Regions from separate parts of the Stappia indica genome, predicted to be linked through region 1. Evidence: predicted binding sites of a transcription regulator. Region 1 holds the regulator's gene; the other holds the start of a gene.
What was found. The regulator HrcA, encoded in region 1, represses chaperone genes, less so after heat shock. The targets are predictions, from matches to a motif close to GTTAGCACTCNCNNNNNGNGAGTGCTAAC.
Positions count from the first base shown of each region.

Region 1 (15,605 bases):
CTTGCGCCCGGCGCAAGCCGAAAGCTCCGCCGCGGTGGCCGAGCGGGTGGCGCGTGCCCGCCGGCGCCAGACGGAGCGCTATGCCGCGCTCGGCGTTGCCGCCCGCACCAATGCGGCCACCGGCGCGCGGCTGATCGAGCAGGTCGCCGCCCCCGATGCCGCCGGCCTCGACCTGCTGCAATCGGCGGCCGATGCGCTGCAGCTGTCGGCGCGCGGCTATCACCGGGTGCTGAAAGTGGCGCGCACGCTGGCCGATCTCGACGGCTCGGACGCCGTCTCGCGGCTGCATCTCGCCGAGGCGCTGAGCTACCGCGGCGCCAGTCTCGAGCGCCGGGCGGCCTGAGCGCGCCCTTCCGCCTCCCCCTTCACCCTTGGCTGCCGGGCCGCCGCATCCTAAATGAGGACCCAACGGAGATCCTCATGAAACATTTTTCCCTTCTCGATCTGGCCCCCGTGCCGGAAGGCAGGACCGCGGCCGACGCGCTTGCCAACACCATCGACCTGGCGCGCAAGGCGGAAGCGGCGGGCTATCACCGCTACTGGCTTGCCGAGCACCACAACATGCCGGGCATCGCCAGCGCGGCAACATCCGTCGTCATCGGCCAGGTGGCGGCGGCGACGAAGACCATCCGCGTCGGGGCGGGCGGCATCATGCTGCCCAACCACTCGCCGCTGGTCATCGCCGAGCAGTTCGGCACGCTGGCAACCCTGTTTCCCGGCCGCATCGACCTCGGCCTCGGCCGCGCGCCGGGCACCGACATGGCAACGGCTCGGGCCCTGCGGCGGCACATGGCCGGCGAGGACAATTTCCCGCAGGACGTCGTCGACCTCATCGCCTATCTCGGCGACCCGTCGGAAGGCGGACCCGTGCGCGCCATTCCCGGCGAGGGCACGCATGTGCCGGTCTGGATCCTCGGATCGAGCCTTTACGGCGCGCAGCTTGCGGCGGCCTTCGGCCTTCCTTACGCCTTCGCCTCGCATTTCGCCCCGGCGATGCTGGAGGAAGCGCTGACGGTCTATCGCAGCACGTTCCGCCCCTCGGACCAGCTTGCCGAACCGCACGTGATGGTCGCCGCCGGCGTCTTCGTCGCCGACACGGATGCGGAGGCCCGCTACCTGCGCTCATCGCAGGTGCTGTCCTTCGCAAGGCTGCGCACAGGGCGTCCGGGAAAGCTGCCCGCCCCGGTCGAGGACGTGACCGCCGAGATCCCGCCCCACGTCCTTGCGCAGGTCGACCAGGCCCTCAGCGTGTCGGCGACCGGCTCGCCCGACACCGTCCGGCGGGGCCTTAGCGCGATCCTCGAGCGCTACCAGCCCGACGAGCTGATCGTCACCGGCATGATCCACGACCACGCCGCCCGGGTCCGGTCCTTCGAGCTGGCGGCCGGCATCCTGGACGATCTGGCGGAAGCCGCCTAGGTCGTGGACTCATAATTGTGCCTGCCATGGGAGTATCAGCGGCCCTCGCGAGGGCCGCTGACAGGGCGAACCATACGCCATGACGGCGGCCTTTTTCTCAGAAGGCACAAGTCACGGTTTATATTTTATTGACAACGACTATCTGTGATTGCAAATATTGTAAATTCATTTTTCTAGGGAGTTTTCGATGAAACTTCTCCTTGTAGCTGCAATAAGTTCAGCCATCCTTCTGCTCCCGAGCTCTGCACAGGCCTGCATGAGCGACTCAGACTGCGCGTTTGACAAAGTATGCGAGTGCCGATCTTCTCGACCGACGGGAAACTGTGACGCACCGGGCCGATGCGTGATGCGAAAAAGCGCGCTCACAACCGAGGACGCGGAAAACCTTCAGACACTTATTCAGAGTTGGGCCAGCCAAAAAGCGGTCTCAGACAAGAAACTCTTCGGATGCCACACCAAATGTGAGTTGGTTGGCAACGGGCTGCGTTGCGAAATAAAATGCTGAAGGCCCGTTAGGGCCCCGCACCGGCCTGCAGGCGGCAGTGTAGTCTGCGCGCCAACTTACGACAGACGGCACGTCAATTGACGCGCGGCAAACCCTTTTGCCGCAACGGTTTCTCAATCTCTCCGGCCGAAAGTAGGCGGGTTCGTGCGCCTTGCGCGAACCCGCTGATTGACGAGGAGAGCAGGTGGCCGCCCCGAAACGCCATGACGGAACGGAGCACCGCGACAGCGCGGTCTCGGCGCCGGAGCACGCCAGCCTCCGTGCGGGGGAGGCTTCCCCGCGCACGCCTGCCGTTCCCGGCCCCTCGCTGCTGACGCTTGGCGTCGCCGCCGCCAGTTTTCTGGCCGGCGCCGCGCTCACCATCTGGCTGGTGCCCGAGGCGCTGCGCCTTGCCGCGGCCGGCAGCGCGCTGGCGCTTGCCGGGCTCGCCATCGGTCTCGGCGGCGTGCTGCAGGCCCAGCGCGGCGCCCATCTGCGCGAAATGGCGCAGGCAAGCGCCCGCCTTGCCGCGCTGACCTCCGAGCGCAACCTGCTGCAAGCAGAGAACGAACAGCTGCGCGACGAGGCCTGGCGGCTGAAGGAAAGCGACGGCCGGCTGCGCGACGTGCTCGACACGCTCGGCGACGTGGTCACCCGCTGGCGCGCCGGCGGCGAGATCGTCTATGCCAACGATGCGGCCGAACGGCTGTTCCCGGAAGGCTGGGCCCCGGCCCTGCCGGAGGCGAACGGCAGCAAGGCCGAAGACGAGGCCAGCCGCGACATCCGGATGGAGACCTCCGGCGGCGAGCGCTGGTTCGCCCGGCGCGACGTGCCGGTGCGCGACGGCGCCAGCGGCGAGCCGTTGATCCAGACCATCCTGCGCGACGTCACCGACCGCCGCCGCATCGAGGACGCGCTGCTTGCCGCGCGCAACCAGGCGGAGACCGCCAACGCCTCCAAGAGCCGGTTCCTCGCCACCGTCAGCCACGAGATCCGCACCCCGCTCAACGGCATTCTCGGCATGACCGGCCTGCTCGCCGACACAAGGCTCACGGCCGAGCAGGCGAGCTATGTGGAGGCGGTGCGCGCCTCCGGCGAGATCCTGCTGCTGCTGATCAACGAGGTGCTCGACCTGTCGCGCATCGAGGCCGGCCGGCTGGATCTGGCGCCGGAGGAGATCGCCCTTGCCCCGCTCGCCGAAAGCGTCGTGGAGCTGCTGTCGCCGCGGGCCCAGTCGAAGGGGCTGGAGATCGGCTGCTACATCTCCCCCGACATGCCCGCGCGCCTCGTCGCCGACCCGACGCGGCTGCGCCAGATCCTGTTCAACCTGGCCGGCAACGGGCTGAAATTCACCGAGACCGGCGGCGTCGAGATCTGCATCGAGCCGATTGTGGAGACCGGCGAAGCGACCGCCGACGGTTCGCCGCGCTGCTTCGCCATCACCGTGCGCGACACCGGCATCGGTTTCGCCCCGGAAGAGGCCGAACGGCTGTTCGAGGAGTTCGAGCAGGTCGACCACGGCCCGGCCCGCCGCTTCGACGGCGCGGGCCTCGGCCTTGCCATCTCGCGCCGGCTGGCCCGGCTGATGGGCGGCGACGTGGTGGCGAAATCCGCACCGGGCCAGGGCGCCGCCTTCCGCGTCGAGCTGCCGCTTCACGCAGCACCTGCCCTGCCCGCGCCGGAAACGGAAAGCGGGGCAGTGCGCGCGCTCGCCGGTGCCCGCATCGCGCTGGTCTCGGCCAGCCGCATTGAGATGCCGCTGATCGCCCGCTCGCTGGCCGCGCAAGGGGCCGTGACCTCGCTGCTGGCGCCCGGCACGGAGGAGGGCGACGACAAGCTGCTCGCCGCCGATCTGGTGCTGCTCGACCCGCTCGCCGTGACCGATGCCGGCGCCTGGCTCGCCAGCGCCCGCGCCGCCGGGCTTGCCGCGCCTGCCGGCGTGCTGCTGGCGCCGAGCGAGCGCGACCGGCTGCCGCGCCTGCGCGAGGCCGGCTTCGGCGGCTACCTGATCCGCCCGGTGCGCGCCGCCTCGCTGGCCGAGCTCTGCGCCACGCTGCTCGGCCGCGACACCGGCCTGTCGCCCTGGGACCGGCCCGAGCCGCGCTGCCTGACGGGGGAAGCCGGCGACCACGCCTGCGCGCCGCGCCCCTTGCGCATCCTCGTTGCCGACGACAACGACATCAACCGGATGCTCAGCGAGGCCCTGCTGCGCAAGCTCGGCCACGAGCCGGTGGTGGCGGTCGACGGGGCCGCCGCCCTTGCCGCGGCCGCCGACGGGTCCTGCGACATGCTGCTGATGGACCTGCACATGCCGGTCGTCGACGGCATTGCGGCAATCCGCCGCTTCCGCGAGATGGAGACGGCGGGCGGCTGGCCGCGCGCGCCCGTCTATGTGGTGACCGCCGATGTCACCGCGGATGCGGAAAAAGCGGCGCTCGCCGCCGGGGCCGATGCGGTGCTGTCCAAGCCGCTCGATCCGGACCTGCTTCGCCGGCGCATCTTCCGCCGCCCGGCCGAGACCCCGCTGGCGGGAGCGGACTGAGAACTTCGCCAATTGTCACGCAAGTGTTGGGAAAGTATGGTCTACGGCACGGCCAGCATCGTGGCCGTCCGCCAAGCGCGGCCGATTCGCCTGCCTGCTTCCGCCGGGATTCTTTGCCGGTTGAGGATGCCGGCAGGCCCCGGATCGGCCGGCAAGAATGACACGAGAATGGCCGGGCCGGGCGTGCTCGAAACCGGCCCCGTTGCGTGGCGGCGTCCGCGGGAGGCAAGCAGGGAAGGCTCGGGGCCATGTCTAGAAACGCTGTTCTGTCGCCGCTGTCGCCGCGCGGCCTGATGCGCAAGTTCGCTCCGGCGATGGCGACAAGCTGGCTGGCCGGGATGAAGGCCGCCCCGTCGGGCCGCAACGTCCCCAGCCTCGGCCGCATCGGCTCGCTGGAGGTGCGCCTTGCCCGCAGCGCCAAGGAGATCCGCAAGGCCCAGGAGTTGCGCTACCACGTCTTCTACGAGGAGATGTCGGCCATCGCCGACCCGGCGACCCAGTCGACCAGGCGCGACGTCGATGCCTATGACGACATCTGCGACCATCTCCTGGTGCTCGATCACGAGCTCACCGAGCGCAACAAGCTCGGCCGGCGCAAGCCGCGCATCGTCGGCACCTACCGGCTGCTGCGCCAGGACGTCGCCGAGCGTCACGGCGGCTTCTACACCGCCGCCGAATTCGACATCCAGTCGCTGGTCGACACCCATCCGCGGCTGCAGTTCCTGGAACTCGGCCGCTCCTGCGTGCTCAAGCCCTACCGCACCAAGCGCACGGTGGAGCTGCTGTGGCACGGCATCTGGGCCTATGTCCTGATGCACCGGATCGACGTGATGGTCGGCTGCGCCTCGATCGAGGGCACCGATCCGGACCGCATGGCCTCGCAGCTCGCCTTCCTGCACCACAATGCGCGGGCGCCGGAAGCCTGGCGGGTGCGCGCGGTCGGCGAACGCTATGTCGAGATGAACCGCATGCCCAAGGCGGAGGTCAACGAGCGCCAGGCCCTGCGCGAGCTGCCGCCCCTGATCAAGGGCTACCTGCGGCTCGGCGCCTATATCGGCGACGGCGCGGTCGTCGACCACCAGTTCGGCACCACCGACGTGCTGATCGTCATGCCGGTGGAAGCGCTGAACAGCCGCTACGTCAATCACTACGGCGCCGACGCCGGCCGCTACGCCAGCCAGTAGGCACTGAGACGGCGCGGCTCAAAGCCGCCGCGCCCACGGCTCCAGCCGGTAGCGGGCGGCGATGTTCCGCGCGCCGGGATCGATCTGGCCCGCGTCGAGCCGCACGAAGCCGACATGGTCGAGAAAACCGCCGCGCTCGGGCCGCGCGAAGGCGATGAGCGCGGGATAGCAGGCGAAGGCGCCATGGCCGAGCACCGAGGCCAGCAGCGAGCGCGACAGGCCGCGGCCGCGGCAGTCGCGGGCCACTCCCAGCACCGACAGCCACATCGCCCCGTCCAGTTCGCCCGCCGCCGCCATGGCGACGGGCCGGCCGCCCCGGAAGGCGCCCCAGACGCGATTCTCCGCCGCCAGCACGTCGAGCTCGGGTAGCAGCCCGCCCGGAGAGGCGGCCGGAGACCAGTCGCGCCGGTCCGCCTGCGCCATCCACAGCTCGTGCAGGGCCGGGACATCCTCGGGTCCTGCAACCCGGACCACGAAGGCGCCGGCGGAGGCGCTCACGGCTGCGGGCCGTCGTAGCCCTCGACGATCACCAGATCCGACACCGCGTGCGAGGCGCGCAGCGACTTGGCATAGGCATAGGCGTCGCTCTCGTAGCAGGCGACAGCCTTCTCGTAGCTGTCGAACTCGATCACCACGTTGCGCTGGCGCGCGGCGCCTTCCTTGCACTCGAAGCGGCCGCCGCGGACGATGAAGCGGGCGCCATAGGCGCGAAACGCCTCGGCATTCGCCTCGATATACTTCTTGTAGGCGTCCGGATCGCTCACATCGACCCGTGCCACCCAATATGCCTTCGCCATGCCTGCACCTTTCATGGAGCTGCGGCCGCCCTGTGCTGCCGCGTGTCGCCCCCCGCGTGTGGGACCAAGGCGTAGCGCGCGGCCGGTAGGGCTGTAAAGCCGTGCCGGGGTGCGAGCCGCTGCCGTCCTGCCGTACTTAACACCCCCTTAAATCGCCGCATTTAGGCTCCAAGGCGAAGCTCGGTCAGGCGCGCTGTGCCGGAGGATCCGCACCGGATCGACCAGCAGCCGACGCCCCTGGTACACCTTGGAGGGACAGACCGAATCGATGGCTCGCGGATCGACACCCGGAAGCCGGCGCCCCGCCCGCGTCAAGCCGAAGATGGAGCGCAGCGGCGCAACGCTCGACATGCGGCTGACCGGCGCCGACCGGCCGGCGGCCGGCGGACATGCGCCCTCCTCCTCGTCCCCCTCCTCCTCCGCTCCGGCCCGCAAGCGCGCGCCCCGCAAGGCCGCCTCGCTGGAGAGCGCCGGCAACGGTTCGGGTAATGCGTCTGGCAGCGGTTCGGGTCTCGGCGGGGTGTCCGGCGGCCGGCTCTCGGGCGGCGGCGGTAACGGGAGCGGGGGCAAGGGCGGCGGCCGCAAGGGCGGGCGCGGCAAGTCCCGTGCCAAGCGCCAGCGCGGCGGGATCTCGCGCCTGCTGAAGCGGGGCCTCTACTGGGGCTTCGTCCTGTGCATCTGGGGCGGCATCGCCGGCGTCGGTGTCCTCATCTATTACGCCGCCTACCTGCCGCCGACCTCCGAATGGAAGGTGCCGCAGCGCCCGCCCAATGTGCGCATCGTCGCCGCCGACGGCACCTTGATGGCGAATCGCGGCGACACCGGCGGCGAGGCGGTGCGGCTCGAACAATTGCCGCCCTATCTGCCGCAGGCGGTGATCGCCATCGAGGACCGGCGCTTCTACTCGCATTTCGGCCTCGATCCACTGGGCCTCGGCCGTGCGGTGCTGACCAACATTACCTCCGGCCGGCTGGTGCAGGGCGGCTCGACGCTGACCCAGCAGCTGGCCAAGAACCTGTTCCTGGAGCCGGACCGCACCCTGCGACGCAAGGTGCAGGAAGCGGTGCTGGCGCTGTGGCTGGAGACCAACTACTCCAAGGACGAGATCCTGGAGATGTATCTCAACCGGGTCTATTTCGGCGCCGGCGCCTATGGCGTCGATGCGGCCGCCCGGCGCTATTTCGGCAAGTCGGCGCGCTTGATCAGCGTGTCGGAGGCGGCAACGCTGGCCGGCCTGCTCAAGGCGCCCTCGCGCTATGCCCCGACCCGCAACCCGGACCTTGCCCAGGAACGCGCCACCACCGTGCTCGCGGCCATGGCCGAGGAGGGCTATCTCACCGACACGGAGGCGCGCGACGCCATCGCCGCGCCGCTGCGCGTCGTCACCCACCACACCTCGGCCAGCGAGAACTACGTCGCCGACTGGGTGATGGAGCTGCTGCCGGGCTATGTCGGCGCCATCGAGGACGACATCGTCGTCGACACGACGATCGATCTCGGCCTGCAGATCATCGCCGAGGATTCCCTGCGCCGCGCCCTGTCGGAGGAGGGCGCCAAGCTCGGCGTCGGCCAGGGCGCCATCGTCACGCTGGACGGATCGGGCGCGGTCAAGGCGCTGGTCGGCGGCCGTGACTATGCGCAGAGCCAGTTCAACCGGGCGGTCAATGCCCGGCGCCAGCCCGGTTCCGCCTTCAAGCCCTTCGTCTATCTCGCCGCGCTGGAGCGCGGGCTGACGCCCGCAACCGTGCGGGTCGACGAGCCGGTCAAGATCGGCAAGTGGGCGCCGAAGAACTACACCAAGACCTATCGCGGCCCGGTGACCCTGACCGAGGCGCTGTCGCTGTCGCTCAACACCGTGGCCGCGCGGCTGGCGGAAGAAGTCGGCCCGCGCGCCATCATCCGCACCGCCCGCAAGCTCGGCATCACCTCGCCGCTCGCCTCGAACCTGTCGATCTCGCTCGGCACCTCGGAGGTGACGCCGCTGGAGATCGCCGCCGGCTACACGCCGTTTTCCAATGGCGGCTATGCGGTGGTGCCGCATGTCATCCGCCAGATCCGCACGCTCGAGGGCAAGGTGCTCTATGCGCGCACCGGCGACGGCGCGGGGCGGGTCATCGACCATGCGACGCTGGCCGACATGAACATGATGATGGCGCAGACGCTGACCACCGGCACCGGCAAGATCGCCAATCTGCCGGGCCGCCCGGCCGGCGGCAAGACCGGCACCAGCCAGGATTTCCGCGACGGCTGGTTCATCGGCTATACCGGCTCGCTGACCACCGCCGTCTGGCTCGGCAACGACGACAATTCGCCGACCAAGCGCGCCACCGGCGGCTCGCTGCCGGCCAAGGTCTGGAAGGACGTGATGCAGGCGGGGCACCAGGGCCTGCCGGTCGCCAGCCTTCCGGGCGTGTCCGACCGGCCGGTGCAGGTCGCAGAACCTGCCGCAGCGCCGCTCGACATGCCGATGCGCGACATTCCCGCCGAGGGCGATCCGTCCCGCCGGCTGCCGCCGATGCGCGATTCGGGTGGCGGCGGGGGCGGCCCGCTCGACCTGCTCAACCGGATCTTCGGGGGCTGATCGGGGGGCTGAGAGACGCCGCTCAGCCGGCCCCTCACCCTGCCATGCGGGCGCGGCGGCTGACCAGCAGCGCCAGCACCGCGCCGAAGCCGTTGGCGGCGATGATCAGCGCCAGCGGCAGGGCGGTGCCGCCATGGGTGGCGCCGACGCCGATGCCGACCGCCGCGGCAATGCTCATCTGGCAGATGCCCATCAGCGAGGAGGCGCTGCCGGCCCGGTCGGGGAAGGGCATCAGCGCCGCGGCCTGCGCCTGCGGCAGGGCAAGGCCCACCCCCACCATGTAGAGCATCATCGGCGCGATGACGGAGAGCGCCGAAGGCGCGGCGAGGACCGCGACGATCATCACCGTCCCGCCCAGCGCCAGCGCCGCGCAGCCGGTGAGGATCGTCACCTCCGCGCCCTTTTTCGGCGCCAGCCGCTGGCCGATCAGCGTTCCCACCACATAGGCGCCGGCGCAGAGCCCGAAGGCGATGCCATAGAGCGAAGGGCTGAGCCCGAAGATATCCTGCAGCACGAAGGACGAGCCGGAGATGAAGGCGAAGAGGCCGCAATAGGTCAGCGTCACCACCGCCAGATAGGCGGCATAGGCGCGGTGGCGCAGCAGGCCGCCGAAGCCCGACAGGATCGCCCGGACCGAGAACGGCGCCGTCTCGCGCGCCCGGATCGTCTCGGGCAGCCCGCGCCAGACGCCGACGATCACCGCGGCGGCAAAGGCGACCGAGACCAGGAAGACGAAGCGCCAGCCGCCGGCCGCCGCGATCAGCCCGCCGAAGAACGGCGCGATCGCCGGGGCAAGGCCCATGATCGAGCCCATGCGGGCGAGCTCCTGGCCTGCGCGCGGGCCCTCGTAGAGATCGCGCACCACCGCACGCGCCAGCACCACCGGCCCGGCGGCGCCGAAGGCCTGGCAGAAGCGCGCCACGATCAGCACCTCGACGGTGGGCGCCAGCGTGCAGGCAAGGCTCGCCACCGCATAGATGGCAAGGCCGGCGATCAGCACCGGCTTGCGGCCGATGCGGTCGGCGAGCGGGCCGTAGAACACCTGGCCGACGGCAAAGCCGACGAGGAACACCGACAGGGTCAGCTGCACCGACGCGTGGCTGGTCTCCAGCTCGCGCAGGATCGAGGGCAGCGCCGGCAGGTACATGTCGGTGGAGATCGGGCCGAGCGCCGTCAGGCTGGCGAGCAGGATGGTGAGCGCCCAGGTGTCCGGCTTGAGGGTGTCCGGCTTGAGCATGCGAGCGGCCTTCTGGCGGCGGCGCGCGGCCGCGAGTTCGGGCGGGCGCCGGTGGGGAGAGGGCGGCTGGCGGGGCAGGTCTGCCGGGTCAGCCGTAGAGATGCAGGCGGCCGCCCTCGCGCTTCAGCCAGTCGCGCGCCTCCTCCGTATGCGGGGCAAGGCGGCGGCAATGGGCCCAGAAGCGCGGACCGTGGTTCATCTCGGCGAGATGGGCGACCTCATGGGCAGCGACGTAATCGAGGATCGACGGCGGCGCAAGCACAAGCCGCCAGGAGAAGGACAGCCGTCCGTCCGACGTGCAGGAACCCCAGCGGCTGCGGGTATCGCGCAGGGTGAGCGCCGAAGGCGTGCGGCCGAGCGCTGCCGCGTGGTGCGCGACCGCGCGCTCCAGGTCCCGCCGCGCCTCGCGCTTCAGCCAATCGGTGAGCTTGCGGGCGATGTGTTCGGCAGCGCCCGGCACCAAGAGGCGGCCAACCTCATCGTCTTCCGGCTCCGGCGCCGGCTCGGCGCGCACCAGTCCGCGCAAGCCCCCCGCTGCAACGATCCGGTGCGCCGCCCCGCGCAGCGGGATCACGCCGCCTTGCGCGAAAGGCACCGCCTCGGGCCGCTCGCCCAGCCGCCCGGCCAGCCAGCCGCGCTGGCGCTGCGCGAAGTCGCGCGCGGTGGCCAGGGTTCCGCCTTTCGGCACGGTCAGCACCGGCGCGCCGCCGTCCGGCGGCACCCGCAGGATGTAGCGTCGCGCCTGCGGGTTGCCGCGCAGCACGATGCGCTGCTCCCGCCCGTCGATCTCCAGCGTGATCTCCTCGGGCAGGACCGGTTGTTGCCGGCGCAGGCGGAAGAAGCCGTTCACGCGCCGGCCAACTCGTCGAAGCGCTTGCGGACGGTGCCGTTCAGCGGGTTCTTGGCGTTCCAGCGATAGCGGATCGTCTCGAAGCGCATGGAGCGGGTGTCGACCAGCAGCAGCCGGCCGAGCAGGCCCTCGCCGAAGCCGACGATCTCCTTGATCGCCTCCATCGCCTGCATCGTGCCGACGATGCCGGTCAGCGCGCCGAGCACGCCGGCCTCGGCGCAGGTCGGCAGCAAGCCGTCGGCCGGGCGCTCGGGGAAGAGACAGCGATAGGTCGGGTTCGGCGTGCCGTCCTCGCCCGCCTCATACGGCTTCAGCAGCGTCAGCGAGCCGTCGAGCCGGCCGACGGCGCCGGTGACCAGCGGCTTGCCGGCGAAGAAGCAGGCGTCGGAGACGAGATAGCGGGTGGCGAAATTGTCGGACCCGTCGACGACGAGGTCGTAGCGCGAAATCAGCGCCAGCGCGTTCATCGCGCCAAGCCGCGCCACATGCGGCTCGACCTTCACATGCGGGTTCAGCCGGGCGATCGCCTCGGCCGCGCTCGCCACCTTCGGCTCGCCGAGATGGTCGGTGTCGTGGATCACCTGGCGCTGCAGGTTGGACAGCGACACGGTGTCGTCGTCGACGACGCCCAGCGTGCCGACGCCGGCCGCCGCCAGATATTGCAGCACCGGCGCGCCGAGCCCGCCGGCGCCGATCACCAGCACCCGTGCGGCCTTCAGCTTCTGCTGGCCGGGGCCGCCGACATCCTGCAGCACGATGTGGCGGGCATAGCGTTCGAGTTCTGCGGGCGAAAGCGGGGTCATCAGGGGATCCGGGGCATCAAGGGAGGCAGGCGGTCAGCGCAGCAGGCGGCCGACCAGCCGGGCGGTATAGTCGACCATCGGGATGACGCGGGCATAGTTCAGCCTCGTCGGGCCGATCACGCCGAGCACGCCGATGATCCGGTCGTCCTGGTCGCGGAAGGGCGAGACGACGATGGAGGAGCCGGAGAGCGAGAACAGCTTGTTCTCCGAGCCGATGAAGATGCGCACCCCCTCGCCGCCCTCGGCGGCGGTCAAGAGCTGGATCAGGTCGCGCTTGTTCTCCAGGTCGTCGAACAGCAGGCGGATGCGCTCCAGGTCCTGCTCGGCTTCCAGATGCGACAACAGGTTGGAGCGGCCGCGCACGATCAGCGAGCCGGCCGCATCGACCACGCCGGAGCGGGTGGCGATGCCGGCTTCCACCAGCTTGGCGGTCAGCTCGTCCAGCTCCTTCTGGTGGCGGTCGCGCTGGATCTCCAGCTCGCGCCGCGCCTCGGCGAGCGTCCGCCCGCGGATCAGGCTGGTGAGATAGTTCGACGCCTCGATCAGGGCGGTCTGCGGCAGGCCCGGCGGCAGGTCGACGATGCGGTTCTCCACCGAACCGTCGTCGCCGACCAGCACGACGAGCGCCTTCAGCGGCTCGATGCGGACGAATTCGACATGGCGCAGGCGCACATCCGCCTTGTGGGAGAAGACGACGCCGGCGCCGCGCGACAGGCCGGACAGCATCTGGCTGGCCTCGGTCAAGAGCTGCTCGCTGGTGCGCTCGCTGCGCGCCGCCTTGACCTGGATGTCGATCTGGTCGCGCTCCTCTCGCGTCAGGTCGCCCACCTCCAGCAGCGCATCGACGAAGAAGCGCAGGCCCCCTTCCGTCGGCATACGCCCGGCCGAGGTATGCGGCGAATACAGCAGCCCGGCATGCTCCAGATCCGACATGACGTTGCGGATCGAGGCCGGCGACAGCTGGATGCCCGGCAGGCGCGACAGGTTGCGCGACCCCACCGGCTCGCCGGTGTCGAGATAAGATTCCACGATGGCGCGGAAGATCTCCCGCGACCGCTTGTCGAGGTCGCCAAGGCTCACGGACGGCACACCCAGCGTCACGTTCCTGCTCCCCGGTTCTGCAAATCCACCTTCGGCACCTCAGGTCCCCTGCCCGTCGTTCCTGCCGCCCGGCGGTGCGGCGCATCCCCGAATATAGTGCGCCCTGCACGCGATTGCCCATGCCAAAGGCGCAAGGGCGAGGCCCCGCACGGGGGCGCCCATACGGGACAAGCGGCAGACAGGCATTTCATTCCGGTCCCATATTGGATTAAGAGGGACGCGAAACAGGAGCAAGGGGCATCGACGCCCCGCGCGGCAGGCTTGAAGGGGATCGACATGCGGCCATCCAAACGTGCAGCGGACGAGTTGCGCGCCGTGACGCTGGAACGGAGCGTTTCCAAGCACGCGGAAGGGTCGTGCCTGGTCAAGTTCGGCGACACGCATGTGCTGTGCACCGCGAGCCTGGAAGAGCGCATTCCGCCCTGGCTGCGCGGCCAGGGCCGCGGCTGGGTGACGGCCGAATACGGCATGCTGCCGCGCGCCACCGGCGAGCGCATGCGCCGCGAGGCGTCCTCGGGCAAGCAGTCCGGCCGCACCCAGGAGATCCAGCGGCTGATCGGCCGGTCGCTGCGCGCCATCGTCGACCTGCCGCTGCTCGGCGAGCGCCAGATCTCCGTCGACTGCGACGTCATCCAGGCCGATGGCGGCACCCGCACCGCCGCGATCACCGGCGCCTGGGTCGCCCTGCACGACTGCATCGAGTGGATGCGCGCCCGCGACATGGTCGGCGGCAAGGTGCTCAAGGACCATATCGCCGCGATTTCCTGCGGCATCCATGCCGGCCAGCCGGTGCTCGACCTCGACTATCTCGAGGACTCCGACGCCGACACCGACGCCAATTTCGTCATGACCGGCTCCGGCGGCATCGTCGAGATCCAGGGCACGGCGGAGGGCGCGCCCTTCTCCGAGGAGCAGTTCGCGCAGCTGTTGGCGCTGGCCAAGTCCGGCATCGGCCGGCTGGTCGACCTGCAGAAGATGGCGATCTCGTGAGGTTCGCATGACCGACACCCCCTCCCCCATGCGCCGGCTCGAGCCCGGCCGCATCGTGCTGGCGAGCCACAATCCGGGCAAGCTGCGCGAGTTCGAAGACCTGATGGCGCCCTACGGCTACGAGGTCGTCTCGGCCGGCTCGCTCGGCCTGCCCGAGCCAGAAGAGACCGGCACCACCTTCGAGGCCAATGCCGAGCTGAAGGCCCGCGCGGCCGCCGAGGCCTCCGGCCTGCCGGCGCTCGCCGACGACAGCGGCTTCTGCGTCGTCGCGCTGAACGGCGATCCCGGGGTCTATTCGGCCCGCTGGGCGGGACCGGAGAAGGATTTCGCGATGGCCATGCGGACCATCGAGGAAAAGCTGCATGCCGCCGGCGCGACCGATCCGGCGGACCGCCGCTCGTCCTTCGTCGCCGTGCTGTGCCTTGCCTGGCCGGACGGCGAGATCGCCCTGTTCCGCGGCGAGGTCGAGGGCACCGCCGTGTGGCCGCCGCGCGGCAGCGGCGGCTTCGGCTACGACCCGATGTTCCAGCCGGACGGCGAGAGCCGCACCTTCGGCGAGATGTCGGCGGACGAAAAGCATGGCTGGGCGCGGCCGGACAAGGCCCTGTCGCACCGGGCCCGCGCCTTCGCGGACTTCTCGGCGCGCTGCCTGGAGGCATGATGGCTCAGGCGGACGGCGGTTTCGGCATCTATGTGCATTGGCCTTTCTGCGAGGCCAAATGCCCGTATTGCGACTTCAACAGCCATGTCCGCCATGCCGGCGTCGATCAGGCGCGCTTTGCCGCGGCTTTCGAGCGGGAGCTCGCCTATTTCGCCGCCCGCACGCGCGGACGGAAGGTCGACTCGATCTTTCTCGGCGGCGGCACGCCGTCCCTGATGCTCCCGGCGACCGTCGGCCGCGTGCTCGACGCCATCGCCGGCCACTGGGAAATCTCGCCGACCGTCGAGGTCTCGATGGAGGCCAACCCGTCCTCGGTGGAGGCGGAGCGGTTCCGCGGCTATCGCGCGGCCGGCGTCAACCGCCTGTCGCTCGGCGTGCAGTCCTTGCGGGATGCGGACCTGAAGCGCCTCGGCCGGCTGCATGACGCGGCCCAGGCGCGCGCGGCCATCGGCATCGCCCGCTCGACCTTCGAGCGCATCTCCTTCGACCTGATCTACGCCCGGCCCGACCAGAGTGCCGCCGCCTGGCGCACCGAGCTGGAGGAAGCGATCGGCCTTGCCGCCGACCACCTGTCGCTCTACCAGCTGACCATCGAGCAGGGCACGCCCTATTTCGAGCTGCACCGCACCGGCAAGCTGGTGGTGCCCGATCCCGACACCGCCGCCGATCTCTACGACCTGACGCAGGAGATCTGCGCCGCCCACGGCATGCCTGCCTACGAGGTCTCCAACCATGCCGTTCCGGGCGCCGAGTGCCGGCACAATCTCGTCTACTGGCGCTATGGCGACTATGTCGGCGTCGGTCCCGGCGCCCATGGCCGGCTGACCGGCGGCAACGGCAAGTTCGCCACCGCCACCGAGCGCCACCCCGAGACCTGGCTCGCCGCCGTCGAGGCGCGCGGCGAGGGGCTGGTGGAGGACATGTCGCTGACCCAGGAGGAGCAGGGCGACGAGTTC
Region 1 covers NZ_CP046908.1:2,937,334-2,952,938, reverse strand. The annotation lists gene GH266_RS13890 (YifB family Mg chelatase-like AAA ATPase) at 1-343, shown strand, start outside; gene GH266_RS13885 (LLM class flavin-dependent oxidoreductase) at 421-1,419, shown strand; gene GH266_RS13880 (ATP-binding protein) at 2,109-4,445, shown strand; gene olsB (l-ornithine N(alpha)-acyltransferase) at 4,760-5,629, shown strand; gene GH266_RS13870 (GNAT family N-acetyltransferase) at 5,648-6,127, opposite strand; gene GH266_RS13865 (DUF1330 domain-containing protein) at 6,124-6,426, opposite strand; gene GH266_RS13860 (transglycosylase domain-containing protein) at 6,695-9,007, shown strand; gene GH266_RS13855 (multidrug effflux MFS transporter) at 9,042-10,244, opposite strand; gene GH266_RS13850 (M48 family metallopeptidase) at 10,333-11,094, opposite strand; gene moeB (molybdopterin-synthase adenylyltransferase MoeB) at 11,091-11,897, opposite strand; gene hrcA (heat-inducible transcriptional repressor HrcA) at 11,931-12,998, opposite strand; gene rph (ribonuclease PH) at 13,275-13,988, shown strand; gene rdgB (RdgB/HAM1 family non-canonical purine NTP pyrophosphatase) at 13,996-14,649, shown strand; gene hemW (radical SAM family heme chaperone HemW) at 14,646-15,605, shown strand, end outside.

Region 2 (15,605 bases), 930 kb from region 1:
CGCGGGAGACAAGAGCCTCCCTCGCGCCAGTGACTTGAAATGTCACATGTTCCGCAGCGAATGCCAAGGGTGGGTCGGCTGAAAGGGGCCAGCTCCTACAGCGCCGAGGCGCGGCGCAGCCAGTCCGGATTTTCCAGGCAGTAGTAGCCGGAGATGCGGCTGATCGTGCCTGCGCGCTTCCAGTCGTTGAGGACGCGGCTGACATTCTCGCGCGCCGCCCCGGCCATGTTGGCGATGTCGGCCTGCGACAGCTTGTAGTGGATCAGGATGCGGCCCTTGTCGACCGGCTTGCCGAACGTGTCGGCGAGCTGCAGCAGGGTCTGGGCGACACGGCCGGGCAGGGGCAGGAACGAGCGCGCCGCCAATACGTCGTTGGCCTGGCGGAGCCGCTGGCCGACGATGTAGAGCATGTGGCGGTAGAGCGCCGGGTTCTCGTCTGCGAACCGCTCGAACGCGTGCTTTTCGATGAAGGCGAGGCGGGTCGGCTTCAGCGCGGTGACGGTGGCCGAGCGCGCCCGCCCGTCGAGCAGCGCCAGCTCGCCGACGATGGCGCCGGGGCCGAGCACGGCCAGCAGCTGCTCGTCGCCCTCGACGCTGACGATCGAGACTTTCAGCGAGCCTTCGAGGATCGCATAGCAGCCGTTGCCGGGATCGCCGGCCTCGAACAGGATGGCGCCCGGCTTCACCGACATCGGCCGCGCCAGCGCCGCCAGGCCGGAGGCCAGGCTGCAGTCCAGCCCCTCCATGGAGAAGCTGTTCTCGAGGAAGTTCCTCAGTTCCACCATGTACCCTGCCTCGATTCTTCGCCCCCTGGGACGCGCATTCTCGGGGCCGGCGCATGAATGCCGCATGAACTGGAAGGATGCGCCGGCACGACTGCCCCGTCGCGCCGGGCCGGATTGGCCCCGTCCGGCCATATTACGGCGGTTTCGCTCTCAGCAAAGCGGATTGTGTGACCGTCGTCACTGTAACCGGACGTGGCTGCCCCTATATCAAGGACAACAGGCGCTGCTCTCCTGACCTCGCAGCGCCCCTCCCGAAAAACCGGTCCCCCATCCCCGCGGGGGGCCGGTTTTCGCGTTTTCGGCCGCTGTAACCTGCTGTCAGTACAGGAAAATATCCTTCTCCATCAGCAGCAGCGGAAAGGTATCCCCGCGGAAGAAGGCGAGCTGGGCGCTGCGCATATCGAGGCGCGTGCGCGGCTCGACCCGCCGCAGCCGGTCGTCGATTTCGCCGGGCTGGCAGAAGACGACGGTGCGGTCGGCCAGTCCGTCGAGCCCCCGCCGCAGGTGCTGGACATGGGTCGCCTCGTCGATGGCCTCGGGAAAGTCGGGTCCGCGCTCCAGCACCTTGACGCCGAAATTCTGCGCCATTCGGGCGAAGCGGGCCGCCGCGCGCGGGCTGAGCTGCGGCATCACGATGCGCGGCGGCCAGCGGCGCAAGCCCGCCTGCTTCAGCACCACACGGGCGAGCGCCGGCACGGCCAGCAGCTCGTCCGCCACATGCACGAAGTCGGCCGGGCGCTGATAGAACTCCTCGAAACAGGTGATCTGCGCCTCCACCTCCTCGGCCAGCATCTCGTCGGGCAGCAGGCGCAGCGCGCCGCGCAGGCGCCACCAGCGCGCCTTGGGAAAGCCGTTGCCGAACTGGCCGCGCGCCCGCACCGACAGCGGCGCGAAGGGCCGGGTCAGCGTCAGCGTCAGCCCGACCAGGGTACGATGGCGGACATTGTCGACCGTATCGCGCAGCGGCAGGTACTCGCGCGACCACAGGTCGGAGACGACGAGGCACCCGACGGCAGACAGCGCACCGGCCGAGATCAGCTCGCGCAGGGCCCGGTCGACGCCGAAGGCCAGGCCGTAATCCGCTGACGTGAGGAGGATGCGTTTCATGCCGGAATTCTATGCAGGGACCGGCGCGTCGGCGCCAGTGTCAATTTTCTCTGCCGAATTTGTCTGGCCGAGCCCTGGCGAGGTTACGGCAGCGGGTAGACCGGGTCGAGAGGTCCACCCGCATGCGGTCCGGCGACCCGGTAGACGACGAGGTTCTCGATCGGCGTCCCGCGCGAGCTTCGGGTCAGCACGGCGACGCGCTCCACCTCGGCAAAGCGGGCCGAGAGGCGCTCAAGGCCGGGATCGCGCCGCTCCTCGGCGACGAACAGGGCGGGCTGCGCCAGCGTGCCTGCGTCCGGCTCGGGCCGCATTGCGTAGCGGATGCGCTGGTCGACCTGCTCCACCGGCATTGCCTTGTCGAGCTGCCAGGCAAGCTGGGCGTTGAGGCTGTAGGCGTTGGTGGCGATCCACGCCGCGCCCTGCTCGCGCGCAAGGGTTTGCAGCGCCGTGCCGATCTCGTCCCAGCCGCGGGTCTGGTGCGTCGGGTCCTTGCGCGCGAAGGCCCCGGTCAACGGCGCCACCGCATGGACATAGACGACCAGCGACACGGCGAGCCCGAGCGCCACGGCAGCGGCGGAGAACCGCTGCCAGAACCTTGGGCCCGGCCGCAGCGGCGGGTTCGCCGCGACCAGTGCAGCGGCAAGGGCGATGGCCGGAAACAGCGGCGCCGGCCAGTTGCCCTGCACGCGCGAATGCAGCGAATGCGCCAGCAGGTAGACCAGGAAGGGCAGGCTGGTCCACAGCAGCAGGCCGCCCGCCGCCTCGCCCCGCAGGGCGGCACGGGCGATGCGCACCACGCCGATGCCGGCAAGCACCGCGACCAGCGGATTGGCAAGGCCGACGAGCGCGCCCAGGAACTCTGGCAGGTAGCGCGTGCTCCAGCCCTCCGGCACGGCGCGGCCGAACTGCTTGGTGAAGGAGGCCCATTCGTGCGCCGCGTTCCAGCCGATGACCGGCAGCACCAGAAGGGCGGCGAGCAGCCCGCCGGCCCAGAGCTGCCAGGCAGCCCACCAGCGGCGCGCCTGCGGCACGAAGACGAGATAGAGCACGATGCCGGCACCGAGAAACAGCACTGAATACTTGGCGTTGAGCCCCAGCCCGGCGAACAGGCCGACCGCCAGCCACCACCAGGGGTTCTCGCTCGCCGTCAACTCCGCCAGCGCCCAGATGGCAAGGCCCCAGAACAGCACGGACGGCGCATCGGGCGTTGCCAGCAAGCTGCCGACGCCGATCAGCAGGCTGGCGTTGAGGAAGAGGACCGCAAGGCCGGCGACGCGCGCACCGTAGAGCAGCTGCCCGGTGCGCCACAGTGCGGCCGAGCCGATGGCGGCCGACAGCACCGACATGAACCGCAGGCCGAGCGCGGTGTCGCCGAACAGCGATTGCCCGAGATGGGCGAACCAGGCGACCATCGGCGGGTGGTCGTAATAGCCGGTGGCGGGAGAAAGGCCCCAGAGCCTGTAATAGGCCTCGTCCTCCGCAAGGCCGGCCTTGGCGGCGACCAGCAGCCGCAGCACGGCGAGGGCCGCAACGAGCAGCGCGAGGGGGAGGGGCCGCAGCCAAAGGGTCAGGGCCTCCGTTACCGTGCCGCCCGGCTGTTGCGCCTCGTTGTTGGGAACGTCGCCCGCCATCTCGTCGTCCTTGTCGCGCCGCTAAGGCCTGCTGAGGCCTCAGGCCTTGCGCCAGGTCAGCACCGAGCTTGCGGCATAGTTCCACACCGCGCCCATGACCGCACCGGCAAGGCCGGCAAGCCCGATCAGGATGCGACCGGCATCCTCCTGGTAGACCAGCGAGGCGACGCCGACATTGGCGACGACACCGACGCTGCACACCACGTAGAAGGTGAAGAGGCCGCGCAGGGCCGCGAAGCCGCGCAGCCGGCGGTCGCGATAGGTCAGGCGGTTGTTGAGCCAGAAATTGGTGGTCATGGCGACGAAGGTCGCCGCCGTCTGCGCCACCGGGAAGGACAGGCCGCCCGCCTCCATCATGGCAAACAGCGCCGCCATGTGGACGATCACGCCGGACGCGCCGACCAGCATGAACATCAGGAAGCGGATCGAGACCAGGTCTCCGACGAGCTTGGACAAGATGAGCCCCAGGAAGTCGAGCGCCACCAGCGTGTCGAGCTTGCTCTCGCCATGCAGGCGCTCGCGGAAGACGAAGGGAAGCTCGACGATACGCAAGGAGCCGCGCGCGGTGGCGACGATGTCGAGCAGGATCTTGAAGCCCTGCGAGGAGAGGCCGGGCGCCAGCCGCTCGACCTCGGAGCGGCGGATCATGAAGAAGCCGCTCATCGGGTCGGACAGGGTCACCTTCAGCAGCACCCGCGCCAGCCGGTTGGCAAGGCCGGAGCCGGAGGCGCGCACGCCCGAAAGGCCGGTGCCGACGTCGCCGCCTTCCACGTGGCGGCTGGCCACCGCAAGGTCGGCCGCGCCGTTGGACAGGGCCGCCAGCATCTTCGGCAGCAGGGTCTCGTCGTGCTGCAGGTCGGCATCCATCACCGCCACATAGTCGGCGGAGGAGGCCAGCATGCCCTCGACGCAGGCGCCCGACAGGCCGCGCCGCCCGACACGGCGGATGACGCGCACCCGCGGGTCGCGCGCGGCGATGGCGCGGGCGACATCCGCGGTGCCGTCGGGCGAATTGTCGTCGACGACGATCGCCTCCCAGGCGATGCCGGCAAGCGCCGCGTCGAGCCGGTCGATCAGGACGGGCAGGTTGTCGCGTTCGTTATAGGTCGGCAGCACGACGGAGAGCCGTGCTGCGGCAAGCGGCGCCGTGCCGTCGGCCTCGCCCGTATGCTGCGTGCCGTCGCCCGGCATGGGAACTCCGAACATCAAGGGGATCCGGTCTGTCTTGACCGCCCGCGACCCGATGGCCTGCAAGGCGGAACCGCGCGGGACCATAGTCGGAACGCCCCCGATTGCAAGCGCCGATCCGCCGCAGCGTCCCGCGCGCCCCGGCGGCACCTCTCCCCGGCGTCCTTGCCCGCGCGGGCCGTTTCGTCTAGGAAACCGGCAACTGCAAGAACGCGCGCGTCTTTTGTGCCTTGTGCGAAAAGGGCGCGCGCCCGCGATGGATTCCGATACGCCGATGGCCAAGAACAAACCGTCCAAGCTGAAGGCCCGCCTGCCGCGGGGCTTCGTCGACCGCTCGGCCGCCGACATCCGCGCCACCGAGGCGATGCTGGCGAAGATCCGCGAGGTCTACGAGCGCTACGGCTTCGATCCGGTCGAGACGCCGGCCTTCGAATATACCGACTGCCTCGGCAAGTTCCTGCCGGACACCGACCGGCCGAATGCCGGCGTCTTCTCGGTGCAGGACGACGACGAGCAGTGGATGAGCCTGCGTTACGATCTCACCGCACCGCTCGCCCGCCATGTGGCGGAGAACATCAACGAGATCCAGCTTCCGTTCCGCAGCTACCGCGCCGGCTGGGTGTTCCGCAACGAGAAGCCGGGACCGGGCCGGTTCCGCCAGTTCATGCAGTTCGATGCCGACAGCGTCGGCGCGCCGGGCGTCCAGGCGGATGCCGAGATGTGCATGATGATGGCCGACACGATGGAGGCCCTCGGCATTCCGCGCGGGTCCTATGTCATCCGCGTCAACAACCGCAAGGTGCTCGACGGCGTGATGGAGGCCATTGGCCTTGGCGGCGAAGAGAATGCCGAGCGCCGGCTGACCGTGCTGCGCGCCATCGACAAGCTCGACAAGTTCGGCATCGAAGGCGTGCGCCTGCTGCTGGGCGAGGGCCGCAAGGACGAGAGCGGCGACTTCACCAAGGGCGCGGGGTTGGAGAGCGATTCAATCGATCTCGTCATTCAGTACATGGAAGTTCGCCTGGAGTCGGGTGGAGCAGGTTCACCCGCTCTGACAAGCTATCTGGATTTGCTGGGAAATACCGAGAGTGGAGCTGCTGGTCTTCAAGAACTTGAGGAAATGGCACAGCTGTTTTCGGCCGCCAAATATGAAAGGGACCGCATCCGCATCGACCCCTCCGTCGTTCGCGGTCTCGAATACTATACTGGCCCGGTCTACGAGGCCGAGCTGCTGTTCGACGTCACCAACGAGAAGGGCGAGGTCGTGCAGTTCGGCTCCGTCGGCGGCGGCGGGCGTTATGACGGGCTCATCAAGCGCTTCACCGGTCGCGACGTGCCGGCGACCGGCTTTTCCATCGGCGTCTCGCGCCTGATGACGGCGCTGAAGAACCTCAAGAAGCTGAAGGCCGACGAGATCGTGGCCCCCGTTCTGGTCACGGTGATGGACGGCGATACGGCGAGCCTTGCCCGTTACCAGAAGATGACGCAGGACCTGCGCGCCGCGGGCATCCGCGCCGAGATGTACCAGGGCAACTGGAAGAAGTTCGGCAACCAGCTGAAATATGCCGACCGCCGCGGCTGCCCGCTTGCGATCATCCAGGGCGGCGACGAGCGGGCCGAGGGCGCCGTCCAGATCAAGGACCTGATCGAGGGCGCCCGCCTTGCCGGCGAGATCGAGGACAATGTGACCTGGCGCGAGAGCCGCCCGGCGCAGGTCAGCATCCCCGAGGCCGACATCGTTGCCACCGTGCGGCGGATGCTGGCCGAGCAGGCCGAGGACCGCGCCCGGCAGGACGGTGAAGCGGGGGCGACCCAGTGAGCCCGGCCAAGAGCCCCACCCGCCCGCAGGCCGCGCGCTACGCGGCCCTGACCGCGCTGTTCGAGGCCGCCGGTTTTCCCGCCGTGGAACCGGCGATCCTGCAGCCGACCAGCCTGTTTCTCGACCTGATCGGCGAAGACATCCGCGGCCGCATGTACCTGACGTCCGATGCGGCCGGCGAGGAGCTGTGCCTGCGTCCGGACTACACGATCCCGGTCTGCCGCGCCCATCTCGACGGGCCCGGCGCGACGACCCCGGCGCGCTACTCCTATTGCGGCCCGGTGTTCCGCCAGCGCCGCGAGGGCGCGGGCGAGTTCATGCAGGCCGGCGTCGAGTGCTTCGGCCGGCCGGACGAGGCCGAGGCCGACGCGCATGTGCTGGCGCTGGCGTTGGAGAGCCTTGCAACGCTCGGCGTCGACGATGCGACGATTCAGATCGGCGACGAGGCGCTGTTCCGCGCCGTGCTCGACGGGCTCGACCTTGCGCCCGTGTGGCACCGCCGTCTCGGCGAGCTGTTCGGCGAACGCGACCGGCTGGACGCGGCCATCGCCGCCATGACCGGCGGCGTGCCGGAGGGGGCGATGCCGGCCCCCGCCTTGATGCGGGCGCTCGACGGCGTCGATCCCGCGACCGCGCAGGAGGCTGTGGCCGAGCTGCTGCGGCTGTCGGGCCTGCGCCCGGTCGCCGGCCGCAGCGCTGCCGACATTGCCGGCCGGCTGCTGGAACAGGCGGCGCTCGCCACCCATGACAGCGGCACCGACCGGGCGGCCGAGCTGCTGTCCGCGTTCCTGTCGATCCGCGGGCGTCCGCGCGAGGCGGTGACGGCGATGGAGAGCTTTGCCGCCCGCTCCGGGCTGGATCTGGCTGCCGCGCTTGCCGGCTTCACCGCCCGGCTGGATGCGCTGGAGGCGGCCGGCGTCGAGGTGGGGAACCTGGAATTCTCCGCCGATTTCGGCCGCCGGCTCGACTATTACACCGGCTTCGTCTTCGAGATCCATTCGGCCTCGCGCAAGGATGCGGGCCAGATCGTCGGCGGCGGCCGCTACGACCGCCTGCTCGCCCTGCTCGGCGCCGAGACCCACATCCCGGCGACCGGCTTTTCCATCTGGCTCGACCGGATCTGAGGCGCATTGTCATGACCCACTCGCCGGAAACCGCTGCCCAGCCGCTGATCATCGCGGTGCCCTCCAAGGGACGGCTGCAGGACAACACCCACGACTTCTTCGCCCGCGCCGGCCTGCCGGTTGGCCGTCCGGGCGGGGCACGCAACTATCGCGGCCGGCTCGGCCGCTTTGCCGCCTCCGAGGTCGAGATCGCCTTCCTGTCGGCTTCCGAGATCGCCCGCGAGCTCAGCACCGGGCAGGCGCATCTGGGCGTCACGGGCCTCGATCTCGTGCACGAGACGATCTCGCAACCCGAGGAACTGGTGCATGTGGTGACGCCGCTCGGCTTCGGCTTCGCCGATGTGGTCGTGGCCGCGCCCGATGCCTGGATCGACGTGTCGACCATGGCCGATCTTGTCGATGTCGCCTCGCATTTCCGTGCCCGCAATGGCGGGCGGCTGCGCGTCGCCACCAAGTATGTGGCGCTGACGCGGACCTTCTTCGCGCAGCACGGCCTGTCCGACTACCGCATCGTCGAAAGCGCCGGCGCGACCGAGGGCGCCCCGGCCGCCGGCACGGCGGAACTGGTCGTCGACATCACCACCACCGGCTCGACGCTCGCGGCCAACAATCTGAAGGTGCTGGACGACGGCGTCATCCTGAAGAGCCAGGCCCATCTCGTCGCTTCGCTGAAGGCCGAGTGGACGCCGGCGCAGCTCGCCGCCGCGCGGGTCATCCTCGACCGGATCGCGGCGGAGGAGCGGGCCCGCTCGCATCGCGAGATCCGTGCGCTGGTGCAGGCGCCGGAACTGACGGCACGCACTGCGGCCGAGCAGTTCGGCGCGGTCGCGCCCTTCGGCACCCAGGTCGGCCAGCCCCTGCTGCTGCACTGCCCGGCGGATCGCGCGGCCGACTGCGCGACGCTGCTGCGCGACCATGGCGCCCCGCATGTCAGCATCACCACGCTGGATTATGTCTTCGGCACGCAGAACCCGCTCTACGAGCCCCTCGCGGCCCGCGTCGGCGCGTGAGCCGGCGCGCCCCACAACCGGCTCAGTAATGCGGCGGCTTGGTCACCGGCACGCTGCCGGCGGCCGCGTCTTCCAGTTCCTCGACATGCTCGACCAGGGCCGCCAGACGGCGGTTCAGCATGTCGATCTGGTCGGCCTGGCGGGTGACCACCTCGTTCAGGTCCTCGACGGTGCGCGTCTGGAAGGCGAGCTGCTCTTCCAGCCGCTCGATGCGGGCTAGCGTTTCGCGGTCCATTGCACTTTTCCTCAGGTCTTCTCGTAGGTTCTCTCTCGCCGGCCTTTCCGGGCGGCTCTCCGGCCTCGCCATACCCTTTGCCCGCGCGGCTGTCCATGCGGGTGAGGTTGTGAGGCGGTGCCACCCACCCAGGCTGTCACGCCGGGCAAGGCGAAGCCGCGACCCGGTGCCCATTGGCACCCCGGCCGGCGTGAGGCGGGAAGGCATTCGTCACCTTCTCGGCTGTCATGCCTGCGACAGGCAGGCATCCAGTATCCGCCGGGCGCGGTTGTGGCGCTCACGCCGCAGCTCCGACGCCGCGACCTGAGTCGTATCTCCTGTGGTTACTGGTTCCCGGTCTCCAGCTTCGCTGGAACCGGGAGGACACCCCTTGCACGCAAAATCGGGTGAGGTGCTTTTAACTCCCCTCGTGCGAAAGATCGGGGCCGTCTTCAAGACGGGAATGAGGGACCAACTCGCCGACATGAGCTGATGACGGCTGTGGGACGCAGCCCCCATAAACGCAAATGGGCGGCCCGAGGGCCGCCCATTCGTTGTTTCTGGCTTTATGGACTTCTTAGAAGTCCATGCCGCCCATACCGCCGCCCGGCATGGCCGGAGCCGGAGCGTCCTTCTTCGGAAGCTCGGCGACCATCGCCTCGGTGGTGATCAGCAGGCCGGCGATCGAAGCCGCGTCCTGGAGGGCCGTGCGCACGACCTTGGTCGGGTCGATGATGCCGGTCTCCACCATGTTGACGTACTTCTCCGTCTGGGCGTTGAAGCCGAACGTCTCGTCGTTGTTCTCCAGGATCTTGCCGACCACGATCGAACCCTCGACGCCCGCGTTCTGGGCGATCTGGCGGATCGGAGCCTCAAGAGCGCGCAGGACGATCTTGATGCCGGCCATGATGTCCGGATTGTCGGAGGTCAGGGCCTCGACGGCCTTCTTGGCACGCAGCAGGGCAACACCGCCGCCCGGGACGATGCCTTCCTCAACGGCCGCACGGGTCGCGTTGAGGGCGTCGTCGACGCGGTCCTTCTTCTCCTTCACCTCGACCTCGGTCGCACCGCCGACGCGGATCACCGCGACGCCGCCGGCGAGCTTGGCAAGACGCTCCTGCAGCTTCTCGCGGTCGTAGTCGGAGGTGGTCTCCTCGATCTGCGCCTTGATCTGCGCAACGCGGCCCTCGATGTCGGCCTTGTCGCCGGCGCCGTCGACGATGGTGGTGTTCTCCTTGGTGATGGAGACCTTCTCGGCGGTGCCGAGCATGTCGAGCGTGACGTTCTCGAGCTTGATGCCGAGATCCTCGGAGATCACCGTGCCGCCGGTCAGGACGGCGATGTCCTCGAGCATGGCCTTGCGGCGGTCACCGAAGCCCGGAGCCTTGACGGCGGCGATCTTCAGGCCGCCACGCAGCTTGTTGACCACGAGCGTGGCGAGAGCCTCGCCCTCGACGTCCTCGGCGATGATCAGCAGCGGACGGCTGGACTGGACGACGGCCTCGAGGATCGGCAGCATGGCCTGCAGGTTCGAGAGCTTCTTCTCGTGCAGCAGGATGTACGGCTTCTCCAACTCGGCGACCATCTTCTCGGCATTGGTCACGAAGTAGGGCGACAGGTAGCCGCGGTCGAACTGCATGCCCTCGACGACCTCGAGCTCGGTCTCAAGCGACTTGGCCTCCTCGACGGTGATCACGCCCTCGTTGCCGACGCGCTGCATCGCGCTGGCGATGTCCTCGCCGATCTGGGTGTCGCCGTTGGCCGAGATCGTGCCGACCTGCGCCACTTCGGCGGAGGTGGAGATCTTCTTGGAGCGGGCCTCGAGGTCCTTGACGGCGGTCTGGGCAGCCAGGTCGACGCCGCGCTTCAGGTCCATCGGGTTCATGCCGGCGGCAACGGCCTTGACGCCCTCGCGGACGATGGCCTGGGCCAGGACGGTCGCGGTGGTCGTGCCGTCGCCGGCGATGTCGTTGGTCTTCGACGCGACTTCGCGCACCATCTGCGCGCCCATGTTCTCGAACTTGTCCTCAAGCTCGATTTCCTTGGCGACGGAGACGCCGTCCTTGGTGATGCGCGGGGCGCCGAAGGCCTTGTCGATGACGACGTTGCGGCCCTTCGGGCCGAGCGTCACCTTGACGGCGTTGGCGAGGATGTCCACGCCGCGCAGCATGCGGTCGCGGGCGTCGGAAGAGAACTTGACGTCTTTGGCAGCCATTTTCAGGTCTCCATGTGGTTTGGGTCGTCGCGGTATCGCGCCTGCGGCCTTGAAGAGGGCCTGCGGCTGGCGACCGCGAAAAGGACAGGAAAAGCGCGGTGCGGCTTAGCCGACCACGCCCATGATGTCGCTTTCCTTCATGATCAGAAGGTCTTCGCCGTCGATCTTGACTTCGGTGCCCGACCACTTGCCGAACAGCACGCGATCGCCAGCCTTGACGTCGAGGGCGATCAGATCGCCATTGTCCTTGCGGCCACCGGGGCCGACGGCGACGACTTCGCCTTCCTGCGGCTTTTCCTTGGCGGTGTCCGGAATGATGATGCCACCGGCGGTCTTCGCTTCGGAGTCGACGCGGCGAACGACGACGCGATCATGCAGAGGACGGAACTTCATGTCGTGCTCTTTCCTTTTGGGGCCAGCGTGGTACTTGTCGCGCCTGCGCCCCTCCGTCGGGGTCGCCCGGATCGCCGACCACGTTGGCACTCTGTGAATGAGAGTGCTAACAGCGAGCTTGATGTAGGCGCCTCACCCCCACCTGTCAATGGTCTGCCGACGCGCTTTTTTCACCTCGCCGCAGCCGTGCCGTCGGCCCTTCGGACAGGTCATGCCGTTCGAGCGGAAAGTTAAGGTTTTCGAGCCGTTAACGATCTTCGAAAAGAGTTTGGCAAGGGCTGACGACTAGGGTGCTGCCATGATCAGGATCCAGCACCTCGCCAGACGTTTCGTCTCCGACCGCCGCGGCAGCATCGTCGTGCCGCTCGCGATCTGCACCGGCGTCTGCCTTATGGTGACGGGCGCGGCGATCGACTACACGCGGGCCTTCAACGCCAAGGTCGACCTGCAGGCTGCCGTGGATGCGACCGCCTTGGCCGCCAACTACGACAGCCAGGGCCTGTCGGAGGACAAGGTCAAGGCCAACGCCGAAGGCTACTTCAAGGCGATCTATCCGGGCGACATCGACGAAGTCGAGCTCGACGTCTCGGTGGTGAAGGGGACGGTGACGGTGACTGCCGGCAAGCCGGTCAACACCGTGCTCGGCAGCCTCATGAACAAGCCGCAGATCGACGTGCGCGTCATGTCGCAGACGGTGGTCGGCAAGGCGACCTTCGATGTGGTCATGGTGCTCGACAATTCCGGATCCATGGCCGGCAGCCGCATGTCGACGCTGAAGAAGGCCGCCAAGGACCTCACCGAGACGCTGTTCAAGATCAACGAGGACGGCGACAGGAAGGACCGGGTGCAGATCGGCCTCGTGCCCTTCACCTCCTTCGTCAATGTCGGTGCCGACAAGGCCACCGCATCCTGGATGGACCAGGAGGGCGCCTCGCCGATCCACTGGAAGAACTTCGAGACCCGCTCGAACGGAACGCCGGATCCCGCGGAGTTCGACAGCAAGCTTCTGACCAACGGCAAGCCGAGCCGCTTCACGCTGTTCAAGCAGCTGAAGCACACGGACTGGCTGGGCTGCGTCGAGGCGCGGCCGATGCCCTACGACGTCGACGACACGCCGGCGTCGAGCTCCAATCCGGCCACGCTCTTCGTGCCGCAATTCGCCCCCGACGAGCCGTCGAACGCCAACAAGAAATGGGGCGACAGCTACTACAACAACTATCTGGACGACGACCGTGGCGCCTGCCGGACCTCTTCGAAGAAGGCCGCCCGCTCCTCGGGCATGGACCGCTGGGAATATGCCCAGAAGCGCCTGTGCAAGTACAAGGACCAGCCGCGGTCGCTCGGCAACACGACCGTCAACGGGCCGAACTACTGGTGCAAGACCCAGCCGATCACCGATCTGACCAACGACAAGTCGCAGGTGCTGCGCGACATCCAGACGATGAACGCGGATGGTCACACCAACATTCACCAGGGTGCGGTCTGGGGATGGCGGGTCCTGTCGCCCTCCGAGCCGTTCACCAAGGGGCGCGAGCCGAAGAAGGACGAGGAAGAAGAGCATGTACGGGTGATGATCGTCATGACCGATGGCGAGAACACCTACCAAGGCCAGAACTCGTTCAACAAGACGCGCATCAACGCCTATGGCTACGGCACCGAAGAGCGGCTGGGTAACGGCGTCGACACCTACTGGGAAATCCAGGACAAGATGGACGACCGGCTGCTGCAGACCTGTTCCAACGCCAAGAAGGGCGGCGTGCAGGTCTATACGGTGGCCTTCCAGATCTCCAGCAGCAGCACCATCAACATGATGAAGAACTGTGCGACGACGCCGGCCATGGCCTTCGATGCGAAGTCCAACAGCGCGCTGGTCGATGCGTTCGAGCGCATCGCCGAAGAGATCACCAAGCTGCGGCTGCAGATGTGAGGCGGCAACGCCGCCCCGTTTGCTGCCGTCAGTCCGAGGCGCGGATCGTGAAGGGAAGCTCGCCGGAGGCCGTCTTTCCGCTCACCGTGTCGGTGAGCGTCGTCACCAGGCGGTAGTCGCCGGGCCGCAGGCCTTCGAAGGCGAAGCTGAGCGTTGCATGAAACTCGCGCAAGCGATTGCGGCTGTCGGCGCGCAGGTCGGCAAAGCCGGTCTGCTCGGCCAGCACCTGGCCGGACGTGTTCAGCAGCTCGAACCCGGCTGTCAGCCGCACGCCGTATCCCTCGGCCGTCTCTTCATGGCCGAAACCGACCGGCTCGGCATAGACGGTCAGCGTGTCGCCGGCGGCAAAGACCGCATCTGCCCGCGGGGTGTAGCGGCCATAGCCGGTCGCAGCCCCGTCGGTGAAGGCAAGGGCGGCGAAGGAGAGGGGAGCCTGCTGCCAGGCGGCATCCAGCGCCTGATAGGCGCTGGAAAGACCCTCGGGGAGCGAAGCCTGCTGAGCGAGTGCCGCAGCGGGAAGCACCGCAAGACCTGCGGCGAGCGACACAGCCCTTGCAAGGGAAGCGGGACGCGCCGCGCGCGACCCGAAACCGACAGCTAGCGCCTGCCCGACAAAAGTGCCGAAGCGACCCGACTTGCCCCTGATCATCCAAGCCCCGCCCTGTTAAAGCCCCGCAATGCGTATTTTGCGGCGCACCGTATAGAACGGGGCGCGGAAAACAACAAGATTATCCGGCAAAACCGGTGAACAGCGCGCTGTCGCTGCCCTCGATCCGGTCGCTCCACGACTGGCGTTTGCGATAGATCGTCGAGGGGCTGATTTCCAGCGCCGCCGCCGCCTTGGCGATGTTGCCGTCGAAGGCGTCGAGCGCGTCCTCGATGATCCGCTTTTCCTGAGCCCACAAGGGTTCGATCTCGCCGCCACGGCGGCGAGCGCCGAAGGGCGCGGCCGAACCGCGCACCGGCTCGTGACGGAGCGAAAGGCCGCCCTCGCCGATCAGGAAGGCCGGCAGCATCTGCGCCGTCAGGGCATCGCCCTCGTGCAGCACCACCGCCTGGCGGACCGCGTTTTCCAGCTGGCGGACATTGCCCGGCCAGTCGTAGGTCAGCAGCTTCTCGCCGGCGCAAGGGGCGACGCCGGCAAAGGCGCGGCCCTCCTCGCGTGCATAGCGGGTCAGGAAGGCCTGGGCGAGCGGCAGGATGTCCTCGCGGCGGTCGCGCAGCGCCGGCAGGCGGATCGGCAGCACGTGCAGGCGATAGAACAGGTCCTCGCGGAAGCGCCCTGCGGCGATTTCCGCATGCGGGTCGCGGTTGGTGGCGCACAGGATCCGTACATCGACGGGCCGCGGCCGGGTATCGCCGACGCGCTGCACCGTGCCCGTCTGCACGAAGCGCAGGAGCTTCGATTGCAGGGCGAGGTCCATCTCGCCGATCTCGTCGAGGAACAGCGTGCCTCCGTCGGCCGCTTCCGCAGCGCCTGCGCGGCTCTCCGAGGCGCCGGTAAAGGCGCCGCGCACATGGCCGAAGATCTCGCTTTCCATCAGCTCGCCGGGAATGGCGGCGCAATTGATGATGATGAAGGGGGCCTCGGCCCGGGGCGAGCGGGCATGGATGGCGGCGGCCGCCAGCTCCTTGCCGCTGCCGGACTCGCCGGTAATGAAGACCGGAGCGGAGGAGGGCGCGATGCGGCGGATCTGGTCGTAGACCTCGCGCATGCGGGCCGAGCCGCCGACAAAGCTCTCGAAACGGAAGGGGTCGCGGGTCGCGGTCAGGTCGCGGGGCTCGCCCGCCCCCTGCGCTGCCTGCCGGCGCAGGCCTTCGCCGCGCGGCGTGCGGGTGTTCTGGATCAGGAAACGGTCGATGCGCTCGGCCACTGCGACGGGATCGATCGGCAGGCTGATCACGTCATGCGCGCCGGCTTCCATCGCCGCCAGGCTGCGGCTCAGCGATTCCCTCGGGCTGATTGCCATCAGCATCGCCTGCGGCTGCGCCGCAGCGAGACGGGACAGGTGTCCGTCCTGGCCGAGGGTTTCGAGGTCGACGATCATGACGTCGGGGCGCACCTGGGTGCTCGCGGCGTAGAACGGCTCGAAACTGTGATAGGCGACCGGCGTCGCGCAGGGATGATCCATCGCCCGAGCGATCGAACCGGCTAGCTCGCGGGTCGTTCCGTCTCCGTCGAGAACGGCCAA
Region 2 covers NZ_CP046908.1:3,872,185-3,887,789, forward strand. The annotation lists gene GH266_RS18070 (Crp/Fnr family transcriptional regulator) at 96-785, opposite strand; gene GH266_RS18075 (ChbG/HpnK family deacetylase) at 1,104-1,892, opposite strand; gene GH266_RS18080 (glycosyltransferase family 39 protein) at 1,976-3,523, opposite strand; gene GH266_RS18085 (glycosyltransferase family 2 protein) at 3,563-4,714, opposite strand; gene hisS (histidine--tRNA ligase) at 4,986-6,530, shown strand; gene GH266_RS18095 (ATP phosphoribosyltransferase regulatory subunit) at 6,527-7,654, shown strand; gene hisG (ATP phosphoribosyltransferase) at 7,666-8,664, shown strand; gene GH266_RS18105 (SlyX family protein) at 8,687-8,899, opposite strand; gene groL (chaperonin GroEL) at 9,456-11,093, opposite strand; gene groES (co-chaperone GroES) at 11,199-11,486, opposite strand; gene GH266_RS18120 (TadE/TadG family type IV pilus assembly protein) at 11,785-13,413, shown strand; gene GH266_RS18125 (hypothetical protein) at 13,442-14,062, opposite strand; gene GH266_RS18130 (sigma-54 dependent transcriptional regulator) at 14,142-15,605, opposite strand.
Region 2: the regulator HrcA is predicted to act here: its motif matches at 11,569-11,597, upstream of groES (co-chaperone GroES).